3 regions of the Arthrobacter sp. BB-1 genome follow, and region 3 is predicted to be linked to each of the others. Evidence: riboswitches for the same ligand, from Rfam matches in the RefSeq annotation. Region 3 holds a riboswitch; each other region holds the start of a gene.
The links. Region 3 has a riboswitch for cyclic di-AMP ahead of FHJ30_RS03150 (M23 family metallopeptidase). Riboswitches for the same ligand answer to the same signal wherever they lie in the genome.
Positions count from the first base shown of each region.

Region 1: it holds a riboswitch for cyclic di-AMP, as region 3 does, so the genes downstream of both, FHJ30_RS20280 (LysM peptidoglycan-binding domain-containing protein) here and FHJ30_RS03150 (M23 family metallopeptidase) in region 3, are expected to answer to the same signal.
Region 2: it holds a riboswitch for cyclic di-AMP, as region 3 does, so the genes downstream of both, FHJ30_RS04665 (M23 family metallopeptidase) here and FHJ30_RS03150 (M23 family metallopeptidase) in region 3, are expected to answer to the same signal.

Region 1 is NZ_VDEV01000043.1:3,373-9,584, reverse strand. It holds gene FHJ30_RS20300 (GntR family transcriptional regulator) at 1-89, shown strand, start outside; gene FHJ30_RS20295 (hypothetical protein) at 86-619, opposite strand; gene FHJ30_RS20290 (cytochrome c biogenesis CcdA family protein) at 616-1,485, opposite strand; gene FHJ30_RS20285 (thioredoxin domain-containing protein) at 1,485-2,219, opposite strand; gene FHJ30_RS20280 (LysM peptidoglycan-binding domain-containing protein) at 2,417-3,271, opposite strand; cyclic di-AMP (ydaO/yuaA leader) riboswitch at 3,276-3,447, opposite strand; gene FHJ30_RS20275 (MFS transporter) at 3,775-5,088, shown strand; gene FHJ30_RS20270 (hypothetical protein) at 5,085-5,588, shown strand; gene FHJ30_RS21470 (hypothetical protein) at 5,824-5,967, opposite strand.
Region 2 is NZ_VDEV01000009.1:19,898-26,109, reverse strand. It holds gene FHJ30_RS04665 (M23 family metallopeptidase) at 99-920, opposite strand; cyclic di-AMP (ydaO/yuaA leader) riboswitch at 931-1,174, opposite strand; gene FHJ30_RS04660 (metal-dependent transcriptional regulator) at 1,293-1,985, opposite strand; gene serC (phosphoserine transaminase) at 2,266-3,396, shown strand; gene FHJ30_RS04650 (DUF3027 domain-containing protein) at 3,479-4,078, opposite strand; gene FHJ30_RS04645 (cold-shock protein) at 4,085-4,468, opposite strand; gene FHJ30_RS04640 (hypothetical protein) at 4,694-4,927, shown strand; gene FHJ30_RS04635 (helicase-associated domain-containing protein) at 4,938-6,212, shown strand, end outside.
Region 3 is NZ_VDEV01000005.1:60,867-67,078, forward strand. It holds gene FHJ30_RS03140 (DUF305 domain-containing protein) at 1-26, opposite strand, end outside; gene FHJ30_RS03145 (DUF4396 domain-containing protein) at 149-922, opposite strand; cyclic di-AMP (ydaO/yuaA leader) riboswitch at 1,882-2,072, shown strand; gene FHJ30_RS03150 (M23 family metallopeptidase) at 2,077-2,889, shown strand; gene FHJ30_RS03155 (FAD-dependent oxidoreductase) at 3,437-4,555, shown strand; gene FHJ30_RS03160 (cytochrome c oxidase assembly protein) at 5,149-6,212, opposite strand, start outside.

The DNA.
Region 1 (6,212 bases), on a different contig from region 3:
TCGAGTTCCGGCGCAGCTATGTCCTGGGCGACCGCGTGACCATGGCAACTGCCTTCGGCTGCAAGGCAAACCCGCCCCGGCGGGACTAAGGCGAAACCTGCTTTACCCCATCCGCCGCCGCCACTGCGGTCTTGCTGCGCGGCAGCGGGCAGCGGTCCTCAGAGGTTGCCCTCTTAACGAACGCCCACAGCAGCAGGGCAATGGACAAAGCCGCCAGCAGCGGCTGGATCGGCTCGAAGTACTGCATGGCCCCGGAGGTGCCCAGCGCCAGGAGCACCAGCTTGTTGCAGACCGGGCACCCGACCGCGAAAAAGGAAACGATGGCCCCTGCCGCCCCGAATTTCCCTTTACGGCCCTCCTCCTCGCCCTCTTCACCAGAGGAAGCTGGGTCGCGGGAAACATAGGTGGCCAGTAGCAGTCCTGTCAGGACGGCAGTGACAGCCAGGACTGGGAAGGACCACCAGGTGGGCGGCACCTCGCGGCTGAACAGGGGAGTGTCGATGAGGTCGGTGGGTACTGCCACCACCACGTATGTGGCCACCGCGGCGACGGCTGCGGTCTGCCAGCGCCGGCCGGGCCATTGGGCCAGGGCTGACTTCAAAGACTCACGGGGGCTCATTGGTTCTCCTTGTTCATGGCTGCCTCTGATTCCGCCTCTGCGTCGGTGCTGGCGGGTCGGCCGTTGCGCTGGCTTTTGAAGTACAGGGCGGCAGTGACCGCCAGTATGGCCGCGGCCAGCAGCGCGAAGACGGTGTTCGGAACACCGGAAGCTGCTCCGCTGACGGTGGATTCGAGCTGGAATTGGTCGGTGACGGTGAGAACTCCACCGAGCCCGGCAGTGCCGTCGGTGACCAGCAACAGGACCCCGATGCCGATGGAGAGAACGCCGGAGATGATCATGACCCAGGAGTTGGACCACCGGCCGATGGTTACCGGCGGTGGCCGCAACCAGCGGCGGCCCGAAATGCCGAGCCTGTCCCACAGCAGGGCCAGCGCAAACAGGGGCAGTGCCATCCCGAGCGCGTAGACCGCCAGGAGGATTCCCCCGTACAGGGCGTTACCGCCCACTGCCGCCACGGTCAGGATGGACCCCAGAATGGGTCCGGTGCATACCCCGGCGATGCCATAGACAGCGCCGAGGGCGAAGACCGAAAGGCGGGAGGATCCTGCCTGGGCGTTGTTCCGGAGTATGGACGGCATCCGGATTCCGGCGATCTGGGCGAGGCCCAGTACGATCACGAGTCCGGCGCCTGAGGCGACCAGGATGCCGCGGTGCTGGGTTACGAGAGATCCGAGCGTGCCGGCAAACACGCCCAGAGGCACCAGCGTGGACAGCAGGCCTAGGTAGAAGAGGGCGGTCCGCGCGACGAGCCGGGTTCTGGTGGAGAATGCGTAGGCGAAGAAGGCCGGCAGTAAAAGCGCCGAGCAGGGGCTCAACAGGGTGAGGATGCCTCCCAGGAAGGCGCCCGCGTATCCGATGACCATTACCTGGATTCAGCCTTTTTGAGCGCAGCTTCAATGGCCTTTTCGAAGGTCGCCAGGGGCTGCGCACCGACCAGGGGCGTGTCATTGACCAGGAATGTGGGTGTTCCGGTGGCCCCCAGGGATGCCGCTTCCTGGGCATCTCTTGAAACGGCCTGCTGCAATTCCTCGGAGTCCAGGTCCGCTTCGAACTGTGTCATGTCCGGAACGCCGGACTCTTGTGCGATCTGCACCAGACGCTCCCGCGAGAGATCGGCATGTCCCCGTTCGGGGGCGATGGCGAAAGCTGCCTTGTTGAACTCCCAGAACTTGCCTTGGTTCCCGGCTGCGCGGCCGGCGACAGCAGCCATGGTGGACTGCTCGCCGAACACCGGCAGGTCACGCCATTCAACCCGCAACTCACCACTCTTGACGTATTTTTCCACCAGGGGCGGCAGGGTATCGCGGGAGAAAAGCCCGCAGAAAGGGCAGCGGTAGTCTGCGTACTCCACCAGCACCACCGGGGCGTCCACCGGGCCAAGTGCTGTCGGGTCGTCCGCTGTCCTGCGGGACATATCCAGCGGCGCGCTCTCGGAACCCGCGGATTCCCGGGGCGCCGCTTCGGTGCCGGCACCCTGGGATATCCCTCCCTGATACGCGAAAATCCCAACCAGCAGGATCAGGACTGCCACCCCGAGGGCGGAAATCGCTATGGTCCAGGGTCGGTTGCGGGAAGTGCCGGTGGTAGGCGATGGCATGCTGGCTCCTCAGAATGGCCAAAAAATCCTAAATGTTTATACATTTTTTTGTTGACGGTGCGTGGTCCGGACGTCGGCGTGTAAAGCCTGGGTCCGAACGGGGCGCCTGCTGCGCATTGCGGAGGTTTCGCTCTGTGGTCAGGCGCTGTGAGTCCGCGGTGCCTGCCTGCGTGGCCAGGCACCGCGGACGTCAGGAATTAGGCGTTCACGCGGTAGTAGGAAGGGCCTGAACCCACATTGACGCTGAAGACGACGGTCTGGTTGCCGTTCCATCCACTGTGGATGGCTTTCCCGTCACCGAGGTAGACCGCATTGTGCGAGAAGCCCATTCCACCGTCGGCATAGTAGATAAAGTCACCGGGTTCCGGCGTCGATACCGGCGTGGCGTAGGCCATCAAGGACTCCGGCGATTCATCGCCAACCCCCGGGATCCCGGCCGACCGCAGGGCTACTTCCCCCAGCACCGTGCAGTCCTGGATGGCGCCCATCTGGGCTTGGGCCGCGGCCAGAATCACCCCGTTGAGTGAAGACGGCGCCCCCTGCCCGCCACCGACGCTCGCCGGCGCCAGGGCCGTCGGCTGGTACGCCACCGGGGCGGATGCTGCGGTCGTGCTCGGAACGGGAACAGGCGCCTGTCCCGGGGCGGGGGTGGCCGCTGTCCCGGAGAGCGTTATGACGTCCCCCGGATAGATGATCGAATCCAAGTGAAGTCCGTTCAGCGAGAGAATCTCTTCCAGGGAGATTCCGTGCAGCGCTCCTATCTGGCCCAGGGTGTCCCCGGCGACCACGGTGTGGACTGAGGCCCCCTGGGCCGGAGCCTGGCCGGGAAGTCCTGCCGGGGAGGAGCTGGTGCTGGAACCGGTTCCCCCCTGCGGGTCGGAGGCTGTGGCTCCCGCGTGGGCCGGGACTGCCATGCTCAGCACGAGTCCGGATCCCACGGCGACGAGGGCGGCCTGGCGGCCGACTGCTCCTCCATGGCTGGCGACGCTCCGTGAAAGGGCGGACAGGGTGCTGCTGGAGGCGGCCCTGTGGCGGGCGTTTTTCTTTGACATTGCTTTAACCTCTCCCGATACCTGCGAGGTGAGCTGTCGGATGCGGGTGGGAGTCACCCGGCCGCCGGACATAAACGCCGGCGGCTTAACCCCAAGGACTCAATTTCGAATCCGTATTTTTGGTTCCCCCGCCCCTGCCGGAGACTGTGATGTATGGGCCTTGGCAGGCGGCAGGGTTCGGTAACAAGCCAAGGGTGCAGCGCCTGGCGGGCGGCACGGGCCCAAATCTACACGGAAAATCACAAATGTATAAACATTTGCGCCTGGGAACTTTTGACCGGCAGTAGACGTACCGCGGGTCCTTGCGGCCTCATGCGCGCGGGCTGGCCGATGCGGGGCAAGACGCTCGGCTGGCGTGTGACCGCGGGTGTTCAAAAGCCCGAGGCCTGGCCGCGACCGGGCCGCCTTGCGGTACCCGCGAATTTCATTCTCCGAGGACTACAATACCCCAGAGGGTATATTGGATTCGGCGCGGTGCGCTGGAGTACGCCAGGAGGACAGGCATGGACAAGGAGTCGGCGGAAGGCTTGAGACCTGAGGGAGGTCCGGGGTATGGCCTGGGCGTTCTTTCCGGCGAGCCCGGGAGGGGGAACCAGCGGCTCCAGCGTCGAGTCATTCCTGTCCTGGTCGGTGGGCAGATTCTCGGTGGCATCGGCATGGGCGCCACGTTGTCCCTGGGTTCTCTCCTGGCCGCGCAGCTCTCCGGGTCCAACGCCTGGTCCGGTATGGCCGCCACAATGAGTACCCTGGGCGCCGCCCTCGCCGCCGTTCCGTTGGCCCGGCTGGCGAGAGCCCGCGGCCGCCGGATCTCGCTGTCCTTGGGTGCGCTGATTGCGGGCACTGGCGCCGTAACGGCCATCACGTCCGCGGCCGTGGGTCTCTTCCCTTTGTTGCTGCTGGGCCTGATGTTCCTTGGTGCAGGTTCCGCGGTAAATCTGCAGGCCCGTTTCGCCGCCACTGACCTTTCCCTGCCCGGGTCCGGGGGCCGGGACCTCTCCATAGTGGTGTGGTCCACGACGATCGGCGCTGTCCTGGGTCCGAACCTCTTCGATCCGGGAGAGAGCGTCGGCGCCGCCCTTGGCCTGCCCCCGCTGACAGGGGCTTTTGCCTTTTCCGTCGCCGCCCAGCTTGCAGCAGCCGTCGTCTATGCGACGGGCCTGCGGCCGGACCCCCTCCTGACCGCGATGTCCGCACGGGTGCCGGACCCTGCCTCGCCCCGCCCTCAGGGCGGCTTGCGGATTCTGCACACCACCCCCCGCGCCCGGTATGCGGTAGCGGCAGTCGCCCTCAGCCACACCACGATGGTGGCGCTCATGTCCATGACCCCTGTGCATCTGCGCGATCATGGGGCCAGCCTCACCGTGGTGGGACTGACCATCAGTCTGCACATTGCAGGCATGTACGCGCTGTCCCCCGTTTTCGGCTGGATGTCGGACAAGGTCGGGCGGCTGCGCACCATTCTTGTGGGTCAGGGAATGCTGCTGGTTTCGCTGGTATTGGCCGGCGTCGCCGCCGACTCCCGCAGCGCCGTGACCGTGAGCCTGATTCTGCTGGGGCTCGGCTGGTCCGCGTCCGTGGTCGGAGGGTCGGCCCTGGTCGCTGAGTCGGCGCAGCTGCAGGACCGGCCCGCACTCCAGGGCATCTCGGACCTGACCATGAACGCCGCCGGAGCCACGGGCGGGGCTTTGGCCGGCCCCGTGCTGGCGGCCGCCGGGTATTCGGGTCTAGGGTTCATCTCCCTGGCCCTGGTAGCCATCGTCATCATCTGGTCCGCCCTGCAGTCACGGCAGTCCACCCTGAACCAGGAGCAGCCATGACGGCAAACACACAGCACAGGAAGAGCGGCCGCCTGCGGCAGTTTCCGAAGGTGCTTGCCAACTGGTCGCGGCAGCGGGTGACGGTGACAGTCATCGCGGCCGGTGCCTCCGCCGTCTTCCTGATGGCCGCTACGGGCATGATGTTCGGCGCCGGAACCGGCTGGGCGGGCTACGCCCTGGTCGGCGCGGGGTCGCTCCTGGCCGGCTTCCTGGCAGGCAGTTATACCGGCGCGCCAATCGGTGCGGCGCCTACCCTTTGTGATCTGCGGTGGCCTGTTATAGGCCTGTTCGGCCCGATCTGGGCTGGTTCGCCCAGGGATGCCCTGCCTTCGGTCCAGGGCATGGTCGGCTTGCTGGCACTGGCCGTGATGGCCTGGGCCCTGCACGCTCGGCTGGAACTTGAGCGCAAAGTTACCTTGGCCCGCGGATCACAGGATTCCGACGTCGATGTCTGCACTGATTGTCGCCCGCTGTTTCCCTCCAGGCAGCCGCCGCACTAAACAGGTGGGAAGCGGGAAGGTATGGACCCGATCGTCCAGCCGGTAACTCAGTATGGTGTGCCGGGGCGACTGGCACGACCCCCGAGGCCCAGCCACCCATGCGCGCCGGGTCAGGTGGGTGATAGCTGCGGGCACGGTGCCAACGTCCGGGGCGAAATCATTGTCTCAATGCCTGCTGCGCGCATGCTGATGCCGCAGGCGGGGATGCAGAGAAGCTTCTCCGGCAACGGTGGCTTCAGCGTTTGGGCCAATAGTCCGGGTTGTAGTTGCTGTTGTAGCGAGAGTTAGCAGCGTCCAGTGCGCCGGTGGAATCCTCGGGATGCAGCACGGGCTTTTCACTCGGTTCGGTTTCGAGACCTCTTGGCTTTTCCTGCGGCATTCTTGCTACCTACTAACAATGGCATTGCGGCTCGTTAGCCCTTTCAACGCACACAGTACTCCGCGATCTGCGGGTTCCCCTGGACTCCTATGCCGAAGGCCGCGCCGAATCACCCCGACAAAGCTAAAGGGACATGTCATGGGCCTTGTAAGAAGCCCCCGGCTAGGCGTGTGAACCGCAGCGATATGTGGCGTTGTTCTGTCTCCAATCAATGGTGGGATTCTTTCAAGTAGCCCGCGGCGCAC
Region 2 (6,212 bases), on a different contig from region 3:
GAAAAGTTGACGCGAGTTAGACGGTACAGCAGTTTTGAGTGAATGTCACATTCAGGTCACGGCATGTCACGACGATCTGATAGTTAACCGTCATTTGACTAGAGCCAGCCGGTGGGATCGACTACTTCACCGTTGACCTGCACCTCGAAGTGGAGGTGGCAGCCAGTGGAGGCGCCCGTGGTCCCGCTGAGGGCAACAACGTCCCCGCGGGAGACCGTCTGCCCTTCCTTCACGCTGAAGGAGGAGAGGTGGTTGTACGTGGTTTCCAGTCCGTTGCCATGATCCACCACAACGCGGTTTCCGCCGCCGAACTGGTGCCAGCCCACGAAGGTCACCGTGCCGGTGGCGGCAGCGAGGACGGACGTGCCGCACTGGGCCACGTAGTCCTGGCCGCGGTGGAAGTCGCCTGAGCCGCCAGTAATGGGGCTGACGCGGTAGCCGAAGGGGGATGCCGTGGTCAGTGTGGCCAGCGGCGCGCCGAGGCTTCCGGCCGAGGCGGCCCGTGACACAGAGCCGGCGGACTGGGCACTGAGCAGCTGCTTGAGCTTGCCGTCCGGATCCGCCTGGGTGACGACGGCCGAGCGGCTGAAATCGATCTGGGCGCCGGCCTCCGCTGAGACCTGGGGCTGCGGAGTGACGGCTGAAGCTGCGACCGGCGTGACACCGGGAGCGTTGTTTGCCATCACGGGACTGGTGGCCGGCACTGTCACGGTCAATACCAGGCCTGTGGCGGCGAGTGCGATTCCGGCCTTTTGGCCGATCCCGCTGGCTGCCGCGAACTCGGTGACCTGGCGGAAGGGACCACGACGGCGGCGCGCATCACGGTGCGGATCGCGGGGGCGTTCCGTGGTGATGACTTCGACAACCCGCGGCGTCGCAGCGGGTACCGCGGCGCGGCGGCGTCCCCTGGGGGTCTGCATGGACAAGAAGGGTTCCTCTCTGGAAAGCCTGCGAAGTTAGCTGTCGGATTCGGGTCAGAGAGTTCAAAGACCCGGTCCGCCGTAAGCAAGCTTCGGCACAGGAGGTATCCACGGAGGATCCTTCACTGGAAGAGGCTTGCTGCTGACGGACTTCACCCCAAGGCAGTCCCCCGGCTGCCGCTTGTGGTTCCCCCGCCTCTGCCAGTAATGACTCGTGCACCTGGTCCGCTGGCAGAGCTCGGCTCCGGATCAGGTAACGCTTTAGTATCAACGCTTGGGTTTAACTATAGGGCCATAAGTCCCAAAGTAACAATTCCGTTATCTTTGCGTAACCGGCGCCCAATGGGGTAGCCCGGAGGCCCCAAGCCGCCCCTAGCGTACGGCCACGAAGACGTGCGCCGCGACTTCGGGCGGCAGTTCCAGGGCCCCTTCGATGCCCGGGACGCGGACCGAGATGTACTCCCCCACCCGCTCCAGCGATACGGAGGCGCCGGGCCGGATTCCGCCCTCATCCAGCTGGACCAGCAGCTCGGGTTCCACCTGAATCGGCTCAGCCAGGCGGCTAACGGTCACTTCCGAGGCCGGGCCATAGGACTTCATGGCCTCAAGCAGGCTGACGGCCGCGTCCGCGGAGGCCTGCGCCTGGCCGCCAAGGGCCGCCAGGCCGGGGATGGGGTTGCCGTACGGGGACTCGGTGGGGTGGTTCAGCATTTCGTAGATGCGCCGTTCCACCCGCTCGCTCATCACGTGCTCCCAGCGGCAGGCTTCATCATGGACGTAGGCCCAGTCCAGGCCAATGACGTCGGCAAGGAGCCGCTCGGCCAGCCGGTGCTTCCGCATGACTTCCGTGGCGCGCTTCCGTCCCACTTCCGTAAGTTCAAGGTGCCGGTCCCCCGAAACCACCACCAGCCCGTCCCGTTCCATCCGGCCGATGGTCTGTGACACAGTGGGCCCGGAGTGGCGCAGCCGCTCCGCAATCCGGGCGCGGAGGGCAACGATGTTTTCTTCCTCAAGCTCCAAGATGGTCCGAAGGTACATCTCCGTAGTGTCGATCAGATCCGTCATCCAGCTCAGCTCCTCGAGCGCAGTACCTTGCGTTGTCCCACCGTACCGCCTTCACATGCGGCGTGGTCCGTTGGAAAGCTTAGCCTATTTTGAGTTTGTCCGAATAGTTGACGGCGAGGGCGGGCCCTGTCTCAATGTCTGGACTATGACGGTCCAGGTTCCCGCTGAAACAGCTGTTCGGGCAGAATAAGGGAGGGCCCGGGCCACAGTCGCCGCCGACTGCCTGCCGCCCACCATCCGTCCGGACCAACAGCCCGTCCACGCCGAAATTGGAGCACCTGTGAGCGAAAACAGCATCACTATTCCCGCCGACCTCCTGCCCCAGGACGGGCGGTTCGGCGCCGGTCCGTCCAAGGTCCGGCAGGAGCAGATCGATGCTTTGTCCGCCGCATCGAAGACCATCCTGGGAACGTCCCACCGGCAGGCCCCCGTCAAGAACCTGGTGGGATCTGTACGCGAAGGCCTCAGCCAGTTCTTCCGCGCACCCGAAGGCTATGAAGTGGTGCTGGGCGTCGGCGGCTCCACGGCGTTCTGGGACATCGCCAGCTTCGGCCTGGTGGAGAAGAAGGCCCAGCACCTCTCGTTCGGTGAATTCGGCTCGAAATTCGCCGCGGCCACCAACAAGGCGCCGTTCCTGGATGCCTCCTCCATCATCAAATCCGAGCCTGGCACCCGCCCGGCCGCACAGGCTGAGGCGGGCGTTGACGCCTACGCCTGGCCGCAGAATGAGACGTCCACCGGCGTTTCCGCCCCCGTGAAGCGCGTGGCAGGAGCGGATGAGGGCGCCCTGGTCCTTGTGGACGCGACGTCGGCTGCCGGCGGCCTGGACGTCGACGTGGCGGAGAGCGACGTCTACTACTTCGCCCCGCAGAAGAACTTTGCCTCCGACGGCGGGCTCTGGCTTGGCCTGTTCTCCCCTGCTGCCCTGGAACGCGCGGCGCGGATCAAGGCCACGGACCGCTGGATCCCGGACTTCCTGGACCTCCAGACAGCCATTGACAACTCCCGCCTGAACCAGACGTACAACACCCCGTCACTGTCCACCCTGGTGACCCTGGACGCCCAGGTGCAGTGGCTGAACGGGAACGGCGGCCTGGACTTCGCTGCGGCGCGGACTGCTGATTCCGCCGGACGCATTTACAGCTGGGCCGAGACCTCCGAATTCGCTACGCCGTTCGTCGCAAACCCGGACGAGCGCTCCAACGTCATCGCCACGATCGACTTCGATGATTCCGTGGACGCAGCAGTGGTGGCCAAAGTCCTGCGCGCCAACGGCATCGTGGACACCGAGCCGTACCGGAAGCTGGGGCGCAACCAACTGCGCATCGCCACGTTCGTGGCCATCGAGCCATCCGATGTCTCCGCCCTGCTGGCCAGCATCGACTACGTGGTGGGCGAACTGCGCAAGTAGGACTGCGCAAGCAGCGGAAGTGCCTTAACGTACGACGGCGCCGCCCGGGTTCATCCCGGACGGCGCCGTTCGTGTGTGGTCATTAAGTCCGTGCGTCGTCGTCAGGCTGCCCGTCGTCGTCAGGCTCCCCGCCCCCGGGCACCTGGCCCTGTTCAGGTTCCTGTGCCTGGACTGGTTCCTGGCCCTGTTCATGTTCCTGTGCCTGGGCTGGTTCCCGGGTCTGTTCGGGTTCCTGCTCGTCCTCGGGGCGGACGCGTTCTGCCCACGGCACCCACTCCGGGGCAAGGATCGAATCTTCCGACGGCAGCAGGCCGAGTTCGTTGACCGTGACCACCTTGGAGCGGGAGTTGCGGGTCAGCACCGCATACCATTGCCAGCCCAGGTAGCCCGGCAGCCTGGACTCAAACAGATGGGTCACCAGGCGGTCGCCTTCGCTTTTCGCCGCGAGGTGCTGGCCGATTGTTGCCGCCGGCGTGATGCCCTCGATGGCGGTGCGGGCCGTGTCCACGGCTGCAGCCAGGAAGGCATCGGGCTTCCCCGTCCGCCACACCGGAACTCCCGCGCGGCGCCTGGACACGGCCTTAGCCCCCGCAGCTGCAGGGTTGGCAACGGCAGCACCCCCCGCCGTCGGACCGTCCTGGTCCGGGGCGGCCGGCACCGGCTGTTCAGCTTCCGGGTTCATCGGCGCCTAAACGTCCAGCTCGTCGGCAACCTTACGCAGGGCCGCGGCGATGGCCTTGCCCTTGTTGCCTTCCGGGTACTTGCCGGCGGAGAGCGTTCCGGAGAGATTGTCCAGCACGGTCACCAGGTCCTGGACCAGCGGGGCGAGTTCCTTGGCGTTCGGCCGCTTGGCCTTGGCGATCGAGGGCGTCTTGTCCAGCACGCGCAGCCCCAGGGCCTGGGCGCCCTTGCGCCCATCAGCTACCCCGAATTCAACCCGGGTGCCGGCCTTGAGCTCTGTTACGCCTTCGGGCAGCGACGATTTGGGCAGGAATACCTCCTGGCCATCTTCGCCTGCGAGGAACCCGAAGCCCTTGTCCTTGTCATACCACTTGACCTTGCCGGTAGGCACGTAATCAACCTTCTTCGTTCTGACGTCTTCTGACACGGCCAGCCCTCACCGCATCCGCATTGCTGTGCGGGTTTAGGGCATGACGGCTGTAACCGTGTTGGTCTATCCCTCAAGGTTATCCTGCCCGCCGCCCTATTCATGCTTTCAATGGCTCCGTGCAGCCTTCCGGCGGCACCCTCCAACACCATTCACTCCCGACGCTGCAGGAGCGGTAGCGTTACGTCCATGACACCCTCGCGCTACCGGCGTGCCCTGATGATCCTCGCCGCGGCTGTCGCCGTGCTTTCCCTGGTGGCGGTAGGCGCCGTGATGGCCCTTGCCTTCGCCGGTTCCGTGGCTCCGGCCTGGGTCACCTACACGGCGCTGTACGGCCTGCCCCTGGCCTTCCTCCTGATGCTCTTCCTGGTTCTGGACAGCGTTGCCGGGCGCCGCCGGGCAGGAAACGCGGACCGGCGGTAACGTTGGACTGATGTCCCTCATTCGTGCGTTGAGCAAGGAGCTGGAGGCACGCAGCGACGATTCACTGCGTGCGCTGTTCGATGCGCGGCCGGACCTCATCTCGCCCCCTGTTCCGGACTTCCCTGCCCTTGCCGCCCGGGCAAGTGCCAGGCTCAGCGTGCAGCGGGCGCTTGAACGCCTCAACCGGCCGCAGATGCAGGTCCTCGAAACCCTCCACCTGTGCACCAATACGGATACCGGCCACAGCGCGTCCGCTTCCGGGCTCCGCAAGATGATTTCCGGATCGTCGGCAGCCTCTGTGGAGCGGATCCTTCATTCGCTGCAGGAACTTGCTCTGGTGCACCGCGCCGAGCCGCCGCACGGCACCCCCGCGTCCGCGGCGAAACAGCACTACTACCTCCCGGTGGGTTCGCTGAAGGACGTGGTGGGCATCTATCCCGCCGGGCTGGGCAGGAGCTACACCGAACTGGTCCGCCTCCAGCCGGCCTTCGCCCAGCGCGCCGTGCAGCTGGTGTCCGAGCTGCACCGCAGCGGTGTAGCCATCCACGATGCCACCACGCCAATGGAGGCAGCGCTCGCGCTGCAACACTGGACGTCCTCCCCGGAGGCCCTCCAGAGTATTCTGGCCACCGCCCCGGAGCGGACGACGGCGCTGCTCGCCAGGTTCCGGAACTGGGCCATGGGTGCCGTCCCCCAGGCGCAACGGAAGGCGTCAATCACCACGGAAGGATCCGACGTCGGGCCCGTGGACTGGCTCCTTGCGCGCGGCCTGCTGGTGCCGCTGGACGCGGCGCACGTCGAGCTGCCGCACAGCGTGGGGATCTCCCTGCGCGGCGGTGCGGTGATTGACGATTTCACGTTGTCGCCACCGGTCCCCCACCTCGGCCGGACCTCGGCGGCGCTGCGCAGGAACGCAGCCCTCAGTGCCATCTCGGAGACGCTGCGCCTGGTGGGCGATCTGCTCCACGCGGTAGGGGACCAGCCGCTGGCCACGCTCCGCAGCGGCGGAGTGGGGGTGCGCGAGATGAGGCGTTTGGCCGAACTGCTCCGGATCGACCTGCAGCACGCCGGGGTCCTGCTGGAGCTGTCCGCACTGGCCGGCCTCATTCGCCTGGACGTCGATTCCTCCTGCTGGGTCCAGCCTCCGCAGCTGGAATGGCTTATCCTCCCGCGGCAGGAACAGTGGCTCTGGCTGGTGAACGCCTGGCTGTCCAGCGAGCGCGTGCCGTCCCTGGTGGGCCAGCCCATCACCGGAACGCGGAACGCGCCGGCAGCACACCGTTCC
Region 3 (6,212 bases):
GGCGGGTCTGCGGATGGAAGCGACATTGGAAATCCTTCTTGTATCAACGCCTGCTAAGACGCTTGTCACGAGGTACGGACCGTGAACGAATCTCCAAGGCCCGTCTCCATGCTAGCTAGCACGCGAGGACACACCCATTGATGTCCGGTCAGTTACCGCGTCCGGTGAAGGCGGGAACGGCGGCCTCACGAGCCGGTTCCTTGATTCCCCGCTGAATCAGCCACCGAACGGCCGGGTAGGCGGTAGCGAATCCTAAGATGTTTCCGATTTGCATCAGGAAAATGAAAGTCACGTCGGTGGGCGCGGGCATGAGCATTCCGAAGTGCAGGAAAATCATCCATCCACCCATTCCGATGTCAAAGGCCAGCACTGTTACCGCCGCGGCCAGGAAGGCAGCACCTGCTCTTTTCCCGGACCCAGTCCCGCTTTTCCAGACGGGGGAGGCGAAACGTTCGAAAAGGAACAATAAGGCGGTCGCAAGCAGGGCAATGAAGATGATCAGTACCCACAGGTTCGTTCCGGCGATGGTAAGACCGCTGGCGATCACCAACGGAACGCCAATGAAGTGGGCCACCGTGGCCGCTGCTCCACCAGGTGTTCCACCGGTCAGCGCCTTCGACGACAGGCGCTGTTCAGGAACAGCACCGCTTTCCTGCCGCCACTTCGGGCTGCCTGCGCGGCCGAGGCGGTAGTAAGCCCACAAAGCGAAGGGTCCGAGGTACAGGGCGGTTATTGGCCACACCACCTCCATCGTGCGTTCGCTCTGACGATAACGCCGCACGTAAATGTCATAAAGAACGACCACCGCCGAGAGAATACCCAGGGCGACAAAAAACCAGGCGACGGGGGTCAGCCACTGGGGAATGGCCGATTCCATGCTCGCCATGTCGGTCATGTCTGTGGCGTCGTTGTAAATACTCATGCAGTTCCTTCGCGTTCATGGTCAGTGGTGGTGCCGCAGGTTGGGTAGATGCTTTCCTATTGCCAAAAGCCCTGCGCCGCCGTCCCAGGGACAACACGCCGAAGGGACTACTATCGCGCATAGGAGAAGGCAATACTATCGTACATAGGAGGCAGAAAACCCCTAGCTCGTCTCTCCGCGCTGCGCTTCTATGCGCAGCTCAGGGGCATTTCAAGGAACTGCGCCGCGTTGTCCTGCTAGTCAAAACGTGGCGCGTTCGGTGACGGGGCGAAGCAACCTTTTTGTCTCTCATCATGTAAGGACAGTCGGGGCTCTGCATCCAAGGCCTAACTCATGGTCATTTTCGTTCAGAGGTATCGGCGGGGCCCACAAGTTCGTGCATGCGATCCATGCCGGGGTTGCCTTCGGCCATAAGTTCGCGCATGCGATCCATGCCGGGGTTGCCCTCTTCGGAAGCAACTGCTGCTGGACGCGGGGTTTCTGTGGCAACCGCGGGTACCGCGACGACGGCCCCTGCGGCAAATGCAGCCGCAACTACGGCCAAGACGGAAGTACGTATCAACATCATTCATCCTTTCGATAGTTACTATCCGACATAGTAGCCTAGTTACGATTCGCCATAGTAGCGTATCTACGATTTGACATAGTAGGCTGACTACGATTACACATAGTAGCCGTGGGCATATCCGCTTACCAAAGTTCCCGGGCGGAGCAAGTCGCCTTCTCAAGCCCGATGGGCCCTGATCTCAGGCGTAGCCTTCTCGCCGTCTTGCACTTCTGCCGAAAACCCCGGGCCTGTTACGCAGGCGAACCGCGCTATCTCTTGATGTAGAAAGTCGCGCAAAAGCAGCATGCGTTCAATACCTTTTGCCAGCGTTGGGACATCACGAAATTATAACAATCCAGAATTACCGGGTAAGTTGATACAGGCACTTCTGTACTAGTGCTTTTGAGCCGGACGCCCAGCCCCGCCGACGGCCTCAGATTACGATTCTTACCGGCGGGGGCGGAGAACCCATCTTTGGCAGACCGCTGCCTTGGGGTGAAGCCGATACCCTCGTCCGCTACTAATGCGGGACTAAGGGTGCCGGCAGGGCCTGACTCCTTGGTCCGAACCCGACAGCTAACTTCGCAGGCGCTGAAAGGATCCCCCCATGCCCTCCTCAATCCATGGCCGGCGCCGTCAGACCGGTCCGACTAATACCTTCCGCTCCGCATCCGGCGCCATCCGTAAAGCCGTCCGCACCGCTCAAAGCTCAGCAGGGGGGCACAAGCACCTTCCCGCTGTTGCCACCATCAGCGCAGCTGTCCTGATCGGGGCCGGAATCACCGCAGCCCATGGCGGAACCACCAGCGCCCCAACGGTGGCCGCCCCGGCCACGCAGTCCATCGTCACGGGCCCCATCGTCCAAGCTTCCCCTGAAGCAGCCATCACCTTCGACCGGTCGAACGTAGAGACCACCCCCGCCCCCGCACCCGAAAAACCAACGCCTACAGGCTCCACCCTGCCAACCGCCCCTGCCTCATCTGCGCCTGCCGCTACAGCTGCCCCAGCGCCTGTTGCTAAGGTTGCTGCCGCCCGGCTCGCCGCGCCGCTGTCGAGCATGTCAGTGTCTTCACCGTTCGGTCTTCGGACCAGCCCGATAACCGGAGGTTCCGGGGAAATGCATACGGGCCTTGACCTGGTGGCCGCCTGCCAGACTGCCGTGTTCGCTGCTGGCGCCGGAACCGTGGTCGAGGCAGGCTGGTCCGCCTACGGGGGAGGAAACAGGATCGTGGTTGACCACGGCAACGGCCTGCAAAGCACTTACAACCACCTCGCCTCCATTGAGACGAGCGTGGGCGGTATCGTCACCGCCGGCCAGCGCCTGGCCGCGACCGGCACTACGGGAGCCTCCACCGGCTGCCACCTGCACTTCGAGGTGCTCTTCAACGGCCAAACCGTCAACCCCCAGGGCTGGATGTAACCGGCACCGGAAGGAATGTTCTCGCTGCGGGTGGCGGCCAGCCCAGCGCATCGATCGCAGCACAGATGCTGACGCTGACCCGCTTATGCCCAGCACGGTCCACCGTTGTACGGACGCACATGAGCCGTTCAGCCGGAAGGGACGGGCTGCTAAAGGGCCGACAAACGACACCCAGGACGAGGGGTCGCATCGGGGTGCCGCTCTGCAATTCTCCAAGGGACTGTTAGCCCCAATAAGCATGCTAAGGATTCTGTTTTCAAGGTCCGCATCCGGCTTCTCGGCAATCCGCAAAGGTGGCAGCCCCGGCCTGATGGAACACCATAGGTGCCGAGGACCGATAGTTACATGTGCCCGTCGACCGATAAACAGCCGAAACCTAATTCCGGCCTCTCGACAGGCTGGAGCACTCAGGTTGAGTGCACCACTCTCTCATTTGACCGCAGCAACATCCCAGCCGACCATCGGTAGCTTCCGTGCGTACTACTATGTAGCATAGTAGTACCTTTTGATGACGCTCGGAGAATCAACGACAGTGAGGTGGCAAGAGATGGTGGAAAATCACGGACGACGAGCCCTAGTGATCGGGGCTGGTGTGATCGGGCTAACGACGGCGTTGTCCCTGCGGAGGCGAGGCTGGAACGTTACGGTGGTCGCCGAGAGTTTCGCTCCGGAAGTCACCTCGACCGCTGCCGGGGCGGTCTGGGAGTGGCCCCCCTCGGTATGTGGACGTCATCATGACGAGATCCTGCTGGAGAAATCCAAGGCATGGGCCATGGCCTCCTACGAGCAATTCCAGGCGCTGGCCGCACGGCCCCAGGAAACCGGAGTGTTCATCCGGCCAGCTGTCTTCTACTTCCGTTACCCGATCGCCTCCCGCCCGGCTGAGTTAGCGAAGATGCATGATATCGCTCGCCACGTCCCCGGTTTTGTTCACGATCCGGCGCTGGCGGACGTTGGCGGAGTGAGCCCTGAGGCTGGTGTGCAGGACGCTTATTCCTACCTCGCCCCGGTGGTGGACACCGAAAAGTACATGTCCTGGCTACAAGGGGAAGCCCTGAATGCCGGCTGTCGACTGGTCCCCCACAGGGTCTCGGACGACCTGCGTGAACACGAGCAGGAGCTCCGGGAAAAGTTCGGCGTGGAGGTGATTGTGAACTGCTCTGGACTAGGCTCCATCGAGCTAGCCGGCGACACCGCCTTGTCGCCCCACCGCGGAGCGCTGATCCGCGTCCGCAACGACGGGACGAAGATGCCGCGGATCACCAGCGTTCACGCTGTGGCCAACGACGCGGACACGGATGAGCAGGACATGATCTTTATTGTCCCAAAGGGAGAGGACCGGCTGCTGCTGGGGGGGCTGGTGGAGCCAGACGAGTGGGGCCTCGACATTGACTTGGATAACTATCAGCCGGTCCGGGACATGCTCCGTCGCTGCATCGATTTCTTCCCGGTGCTTGCCCAGGCGGAGATTGATGAGTTCGAACCGGTGCGCGCCGGGTTGCGCCCCTTCCGAACTCACAGCATTCGGCTGGAAGCCGAACCGGGCAGCCGCATCGTCCACAACTATGGCCACGGCGGGGCCGGAGTAACTCTTTCCTGGGGTTGCGCCGAGGACGCCACGCGGCTGGTAGAGCAGCTCGCTGGTGAGTCACTCGAGGTCGCTTGACAGCTGTGGTCGCCGCAGGTGCGGGGGCGGCGGAGAACTTCACGAGTTCGAGGTTTCGAAGCTCTGCATACTACGCAGGCTCCCCACAGGGGTAGCGGCACCGTAAGGGCCGGTGCGTGCTCTACGACTCCCGGGGGTCCCGCTCCTCCTGTCCCAAGTGTCAAGGGACAGGAGGAGCTTCTTTTGTGCGGACAATCGATCTCTTCGTGTGCGGACAGGTGATGTCCCTGCCCGCGGACGGAGGATCTACCAGTTCGGATGGAAGGTGGTGTTAGGGAAAATTCTGAGCCCCGAACCTCGTCGCCGTAACCGCCGCCGGCTCCGCTGTTTACAGTACGGCCGCGAGCTGAGGGCACCCGGATAACGGGTACCTGATTCCCATGAGGGCCTCACTTGCCGGGGTAGACGGAAGCGGATGGCCTCCCGACCCTGGCTGCCAGGGTCACAAACGGCAAGGACCTTTTGCCTCTCCTTGGTCTTCCGGGCACAACAAAGGGCGCGCCCCGTTCGCTGGGCGCGCCCTTCGTGTCGGCCTGGTCAGTCCTTCTTGAAAGCGTCCTTGACCTTCTCGCCGGTCTGGACTGTTTGCATGATCAGGAGTGCTGGGGCTTGGCATTCGAATCGTTCCTTTGCTGTTGGGTGTCCTGGACCGTGGCTTGTCCGGTCATCAGCTCCGGCCTGGACTGGTCTTGCCGGTGCTTGTGGGAGACGGTGATGAGGATGGCTGACAGTGTGCAGGCGAGGAGCAGGATGAGCCCGGCAAGGTGTTGGTCGGCGGCGGCGGATGGCTCCCACGTGCGTCCAAGACCTGCGAACCATTCCTGTTCAATTCCTGCAGGGTTGAGAAACCGGAGACCTGTCACTCCAATGCCTGCAGATGTTGTAGCGAGAGCAGCAAACCTGTGTTTCGCGGATCCTGGTGATTCAGTGCCGGGCTGGAGGGCCCTCGCGAAGAGAATGCCCGCGGCGAGGAAAAGTACCAGGCTGGCTTCGTGGGCCAGGTGTTCGCGGAGGCTCAAATCAAATGCAGATGTCAGATAGAACAGGACGGTCAAGGATCCCAGCGTCAGTCCGGAAAGCAGCGGCCCCGGGCGGGCGGCCATGCGTGCGAGCCACAAAGCGCCTTCTCTCGGTCCGATGCTGGAGTCGTTCCGTTCCGGCAGTACCGTCAGGGCGAGCTTCAAGGGCCGTGCATTGATTAGCAGCCACGGAATCGGCAGGGCCATGGTCATTGTTCCGGCAACATGGGCGCTGAGCAGGACAGGGCCGTACACGGCGGGAGGGCCGGAGGTGATAAAGGTCAGCAGTATCAGGGCGCTGAACCAGCTGAGCAGGTGGCGCTTTGGCCAGACGGCTCGGGTACGCGCGTATGCCCGCCCGTAGAACAGCGCCGCGAGGAGTGCTGCGGTGATCCAGAGCCAGTCTGGCCGCCATTGGATGAACCACGCGCTGGCGTCCGGTTCGGGAGGCAGCAGGTATCCGGTGAGGATTTGGGCCGGGGTTGCTTCCGGGTCCGGTTCCAGAGGCACAGGTGAGGGGCTGCGGGCCAGGGCGACCGCGAGGCCCATGACGGCGCCCATGATGAGCAGTTCCACCGCAAGGACCCGCCACAGCAGCCGGGGCAGGAGGCCGGGAACAGCCAGTGCGGGAATGACCC